DNA from 2 places in the Priestia sp. YIM B13486 genome. Region 2 is predicted to be linked to the other one. Evidence: a T-box and tRNA genes for the amino acid it is inferred to sense, from the RefSeq annotation. Region 2 holds a T-box; the other holds one or more tRNA genes.

Region 1 (3,420 bases), on a different contig from region 2:
TGCACAACTATTGTCTATTTTGCAAAGGGACGGACGTATGACGATTAGTGATTTATCAAAAAAGCTGGCTCTTAGCCGTCCAAGCGTATCAGAAAGACTGCAGCGTCTTCAGGAACGAGGAGTGATCCAGCGTTTTAGCGCTACGGTGTCTCCGAAAGCTTTAGGAAGAGATACACAGCTGTTTATTCAAGTAAGCGAATTAAAAAGAAAACCGGAGGAATTTGAAGACTTTATTGAGCAAAATGAAGACGTGCTTGAATGTCATCGCGTAACGGGGCCGGTTTCTTACTTTATCAAAGCAGCCGTGTCTGGAATGGATGGACTTAGAATGCTAGTGGATGAACTGATTCCTTATGGAAATGTGAATACCTCAATTATTTTAAAGTCGCCTGTAGAAAACAGGATGATTACTCCTGTACAAAAACCGGCCCCATAAGAGGCCGGTTTTCTGTGTAAGGAGATATTAATAAAATCCTTTAATAATATAAAAATGATTTTGTAAAATATCAGGTATTTCTTCTTCTGAAACGTTCCTTTTCGTCTTTTTTTCGCCATCTGTTACAGTTAGCGTTTCACCAGAGAGGGTAATGCGCCCTGTAGGGGTTGCGATCGTAACAAGACGTTTGTGTACAAACGGAGAATCCGCTGACGTTTGATTGAACTCACACATGGGAGTAAAGTTAGTCAGTTTCTTAGGAAGCGTAGACACACGGTACAGCGTTTTCCATACATCATCTTCCCATCGCTGCAAATCATACATATGCTCAGCAACGTTTGTCATACGATAAGAGCCGCTTACATCTATTACTACTTCGCCATTTAAAGGCATTGGCTTGCGCACAGAATCTCCAAATCCAACGTCTACGATGTAAGGCTGATTTTCAATCGTCACAAGGTTTGTAGCGTGACTTCCTTCAATGGTCCACGTGCCGTCGGGTTTTTTGACGGTAGCTGAAACGTAAGAGACTTCATATCCGCTTTCTTTTAACAGCCAGCCAAATAGACCGTTTAATTCGTAGCAAAATCCTCCCCGCAAATTTACGATTAATTTTTGAAAAATTCGTTCTAAATCAATTATGATAGGGGTTTGAGACAGAACATCTAAGTTCTCAAAAGGAACATGAAGCATGTGTTTGTTCTGTAAAGCAGCTAAGCTTTCATACGTTGGGCTATCCGGTTTCTTAGCTAAAAACCGACTAAAATAATAATTAATATTCATCAAATGCACCTCTTAGTAAATCATTTCTCTCTGTCTTTAGCAGAACGTTCATGTAACAGCTCTTTTTCGATTGTCTCTTTGGAAGCAAATCCTTGAAATGCACGGCTGTCAATTTTTAAAGTCGGTACTTTCGTTACATGAGCATCTTCATACGCATGAACTAAGCTATCTTTATGAACTTGTTCGAACGTCCGGTCTTTTAAGATACGTATAAATATTTCTTGATCTAAATGCAAGGAATCAGCGATTTCTGCTAAGACTTCAATCTGGCTAATATCTTTTTCCTCTTCCCAATAAGCTTTAAAAACAGCATCTACATAGGCACTTTCTTGACCATGTTTTTTAGCAAAATGAAAGCCTTCATGTGCTAAATGAGTGCGCGGGTATATTTATTTCTACGTGCAGCTGTTGTGCTAAGGGAGCTATCGATTGATTCCAAGGTCTCTCTAAAACATCTTCTATTTGCTCCATCTGCTGGGCTGGCTCAGGACAAAGTTCAAAAGGCTTCCATTCAATCTCAGTCTTTTGTTCTTTCATGACTTCTCTTAAAGGCTTAGTGGCTAGAAAACATAGTGGACAGACAAAATCAAAATAAAACTCAATATGCGCTTTCATCCCGTCACGCTCCTTTATGGCATGTTTTTATTTTATCAAAAATAAAGACGATCCTTCCAACTTGGGAACTGCGGAAAAATAGTTGACAAAATTGGATAACTCTTTCTATAATATAGTCAATACATATCACGAGCGATTAGTTCAGTGGGAGAATACATCCTTGACAGGGATGGGGTCGGGGGTTCGAATCCCTCATCGCTCATACCAAAGCCGTTTTCTTATTAATAAGAGAGCGGCTTTTCTCTTTTGTTTGACAAATCAATGCTACATTAAATCTTGAGCGCGTATAGAAGAATTAAAGTATAATGAAACATAGTGCATCAGGTCATGATAAAGATAATCACTAATTTAAAATAAATGAGGGTACAAAATGAATCAAAGAAGTTTTAGTCAATATGGTCTTAGTGACAAGGTAGCTAAGGCGCTTTCTAGTCTGCAATACAATCATCCTACGGAAGTACAAAGCAAGGTGCTTCCCATCGCGCTAGAAGAAAGAGATGTTGTCGTGAAGTCTCAAACAGGAAGTGGAAAAACGGCTTCCTTTGGCATTCCACTGTGTGAATTAGTTAATTGGGAAGAAAATAAACCCCAAGCCTTAGTGTTAACACCTACACGAGAGCTGGCTGCGCAGGTAAAAGAAGATATTACAAATATCGGCCGTTTTAAGCGAATTAAAGCAGCAGCTGTCTACGGAAAATCACCGTTTGCTAAGCAAAAAGTAGAATTAAAGCAAAAAACACATATTGTTGTAGGTACGCCTGGACGAGTGCTTGATCATATAGAAAAAGAAACGCTTGCATTAGAGAAAATTCGTTATTTGGTTATTGATGAAGCAGATGAAATGCTAAATATGGGTTTTATTGACCAAGTAGAAGCAATCATTCAACATCTTCCTAGTGAGCGTGTAACGATGCTTTTCTCTGCTACGCTTCCTGAAGATATTGAAGAGCTTTCTCGCAAGTATATGAAAAAGCCGGTTGATGTTGAAATCAAAGCAAATGGATTAACGACAAGTACGATTGACCATTCTGTTATATCAGTAGAAAACGAACGTAAATTTGAACTGCTGAAAGACGTAACCACAGTAGAAAACCCAGACAGCTGCATCATTTTTTGCCGCACACAAGAGCAGGTAAATACGCTGTTAGATGATTTAGATGATCTTGGGTATCCTTGTGATAAAATTCACGGGGCAATGGTGCAAGAAGACCGTTTTGAGGTTATGAATGATTTCAAAAAAGGTAAATTCCGTTATTTAGTGGCGACAGATGTAGCTGCGAGAGGAATTGATATTGATAATATCACACACGTTATTAACTATGACCTTCCGTTAGAAAAAGAAAGCTACGTTCACCGTACAGGAAGAACGGGACGTGCCGGTAAAAAAGGGAAGGCTATCACATTTGTAACGCCTTATGAAGAGAGAATGCTATCGGAAATTGAAGAATATATCGGTTTTTCAATTCCAGCATCTACTCCTCCTTCTAAAGAAGAAGTACAGCAGGCAGCATCCGCTTTTACTGAAAAAATCAATGAGCGTCCAGAAGTTAAAAGGGATAAAAGCGAGTCATTAAATAAAGACATTA
Region 2 (3,420 bases):
GCTTAAAGAAATGGCGAATCATCAAGAACGAAATCAAAACTTCATTCAAAAGCTGCAGAACGTGTATCAAAAAGGATGGATGGGATTTGTCCCTATTTATCAAACAAAGCGTTCTCAACCCATTGTTTCAGATGAAAGCGGCTCGTATTACTTAATGCCGTGGCTCCCAAATAATCCGACCGAAGAGCGTGATATTCGATATCATAAATTATTTCAAGAGCTTGCTAAGCTTCACGGCGCTTCGGCGCAGGAAGTAGAAGTGAAAAAAGAAGATATAGAAAATCATTATACATCGATGAAAGAAACGTGGGAAAAACGTCAGGAAGAGCTGAAGCAGTATGTAGCAGAATGCGAGAAAAAAATCTATATGTCCCCGTTTGAATTGCATTACTGTACGTTTTATTATGAAATGACAAGAGCGCTTGAATTTGGTTTTGGAAAGCTCGATCAGTGGAACGATGAAATGGAAGAAAAGGAAAAGATCCGGCTGGTTACGTCTCATGGAAAGCTATCGGCTAAACATTTTATCTATGACGAACGGGGAAATGGTTTTTTTATTAATTTTGAACATGCAAAAGATGCTTCACCGATTTATGATTTGGTCTCATTTTATTTCCGTACTCTTCGCACATACCCAGTAACTACCTATGACAGCTATGAGTGGTTTAGTACGTATGAAAAACATTTTGCTCTCAGAGAAGAGGAACGGCTGCTTTTACACAGTTATTTGGCGTTTCCAGAACCCTTGTATCAGTGTATCGTTCAATATAGGCAGCATAAAGAAAGTAAAACAGAGCTTGAACATATGCAGTCATTTATTCGAGCATACTGGCTGACGAAAAACATTGAACAGCTCAATATTAAAATATTTGAAGTAGATCAGCAAAAAAAAATGGCAGCGGAAGCAGCTGCACAAGCCCAAGCGAACGAATAGCGCTTGGGTTTTTAAATCCAGTCCGAATATAAAGCAACCGCTAGTATGGCAAGCAGTGCCAACAACAGTACATCAAAGGTTGTAGGGAAAAATAGTGTACGTATACCTTGAAAAATTGTTAAAGGAACAATAAACTGTCCACAAGCCGCTCCTGCTGTTTTGAGCCACCGCTGCAGCTGATACGAATTTACATTTATTCGTTTCTTCATTTGTACATGCCCCTTTCAATCCACGTGCCCAGGTTAAAGTAAGTATATGAAAAAAGAAAGAAATGGTGTCATTTTTTTGAGCGGACTCTTCATTTTATTTCCAAAATTAGCGAGTGAATGAAAAAATAAAGAGCAGAACAAAAAAATTATGAATATAATCGTAAAAAAGTGGAGAAGATTATTGACGATTCAACATTTTTTCATATAGTATAATTAAGAGAAATTCATACATAAATACAGTGAATAGGAAGAGTACGGGATGTTCGTCTTTCAGAGAGAGAAATCAGCTGCTGTGAGATTTCTTAAGAATGTGCACTCGGAATGTCGCCTATGAGTAGCTTTTTTGAACAGCTGCATAGCTCAGTAGAAAAAGCCGGTTAATCAACCGTTATGAAATGAAGTGTATAGGCTTATCAAACGGGATACGTCTATAAAAAAAGGTGGTACCGCGAAATCAACTCCTTTCGTCCTTTTATTAGGAAAGGAGTTTTTTTATGTTTATAAAAGCTTTACACAGTTTCTAAAGACTGAAACTTTATATTATGGAGGTATACATTATGTCTGAAAAAGAAGTGACTCTTCCAACGAAGTATGATCCAAAAGCCGTTGAAGAAAATCGTTATCAGTATTGGTTAGACGGGAAGTTTTTTGAAGCAACAAATGACCCTGAAAAAGAGCCATATACAATTGTAATTCCACCCCCAAACGTAACGGGCAAGCTACATTTAGGCCACGCTTGGGATACAACGTTACAAGACATCTTAACGCGTATGAAGCGCATGCAAGGCTATGACGTTTTATGGCTTCCTGGCATGGACCATGCGGGGATTGCAACGCAGGCAAAAGTAGAAGAAAAGCTTCGCAGCGAAGGGAAAAGCCGCTACGATCTAGGCCGCGAAAATTTTGTAGCCGAAACATGGAAATGGAAAGAAGAATATGCAAGCTTTATTCGCCAGCAGTGGTCGAAGCTAGGACTTGGCTTAGACTATTCACGCGAGCGCTTCACGCTTGATGAAGGCCTTTCTAAAGCAGTGCGCGAAGTATTCGTAACGCTTTACAAAAAAGGGTTAATCTATCGCGGAGAATATATTATTAACTGGGATCCAGCTACAAAAACAGCTCTTTCAGACATCGAGGTTATTTACAAAGATGTACAAGGTGCGTTTTATCATATGCGCTATCCGTTGGCAGATGGTTCTGGACATATTGAAATCGCAACAACTCGTCCTGAAACAATGCTAGGAGATACGGCTGTAGCTGTTCACCCTGAAGATGATCGTTATAAGCACTTAATCGGCAAAAAGGTTGTCCTTCCGATTGTAGGTCGTGAAATTCCAATCGTAGGCGATGATTATGTAGATATGGAATTCGGTTCTGGTGCGGTGAAAATTACGCCTGCTCATGACCCGAACGATTTTGAAATTGGAAACCGCCATAATTTAGAGCGTATTTTAGTGATGAATCAGGACGGTACGATGAATGACAAAGCAGGTAAATATGAAGGAATGGATCGTTTTGCTTGCCGTAAGCAAATTGTTAAAGACCTTCAAGAAGACGGTGTATTGTTCAACATTGAAGACCACATGCATTCAGTAGGTCACAGTGAACGAAGCGGTGCCGTTGTTGAACCTTATTTATCAACTCAATGGTTTGTAAAAATGCAGCCGTTAGCAGATAAAGCAGTAGATCTTCAAAAGCAAGAAGAAAAAGTAAACTTCGTGCCTGATCGTTTTGAAAAGACATACTTACACTGGATGGAAAATATTCGCGACTGGTGTATTTCGCGTCAGCTTTGGTGGGGACATCGCATTCCAGCTTGGTATCATAAAGAAACTGGAGAAGTATACGTAGATCATGAGGCTCCAGCAGATATCGAAAACTGGGAACAAGATTCAGATGTATTAGATACATGGTTCAGTTCAGCGCTATGGCCATTCTCAACAATGGGCTGGCCCGATGTGGATGCAGCTGATTTCAAACGCTACTACCCAACAAACGTGCTTGTAACAGGCTACGATATTATTTTCTTCTGGGTATCTCGTATGATTTTCCAAGGTCTTGAATTTACGGGTAAACGTCCGTTTGACGATGTACTCATTCACGGTCTTGTACGAGATGCTGAAGGTCGTAAAATGAGTAAATCACTTGGTAACGGTGTAGACCCAATGGAAGTAATCGAGAAATACGGTGCAGATTCTCTTCGCTACTTCTTATCTACAGGAAGCTCACCAGGACAAGATTTACGCTTCAGCTTTGAAAAAGTCGAAGCGACGTGGA

What was found. A T-box is a leader RNA that pairs with one kind of tRNA and senses whether it is charged. The one in region 2 lies ahead of ACFX4G_RS03100 (valine--tRNA ligase), so its partner is inferred to be a tRNA-Val.
Region 1: it encodes a tRNA-Val, which carries the amino acid that the T-box ahead of ACFX4G_RS03100 (valine--tRNA ligase) is inferred to sense. The anticodon was not compared.

What each region holds. Positions count from the first base shown of each region.
Region 1 is NZ_JBHZOZ010000004.1:406,781-410,200, reverse strand. Features, by position in the region: gene ACFX4G_RS14025 (Lrp/AsnC family transcriptional regulator) at 1-436, shown strand, start outside; gene ACFX4G_RS14020 (arylamine N-acetyltransferase family protein) at 464-1,219, opposite strand; partial or broken gene ACFX4G_RS14015 (DsbA family oxidoreductase) at 1,240-1,834, opposite strand; tRNA gene ACFX4G_RS14010 (tRNA-Val) at 1,965-2,036, shown strand; gene ACFX4G_RS14005 (DEAD/DEAH box helicase) at 2,205-3,420, shown strand, end outside.
Region 2 is NZ_JBHZOZ010000001.1:603,781-607,200, reverse strand. Features, by position in the region: gene ysxE (spore coat protein YsxE) at 1-934, shown strand, start outside; gene ACFX4G_RS03105 (hypothetical protein) at 946-1,143, opposite strand; T-box leader at 1,374-1,618, shown strand; gene ACFX4G_RS03100 (valine--tRNA ligase) at 1,701-3,420, shown strand, end outside.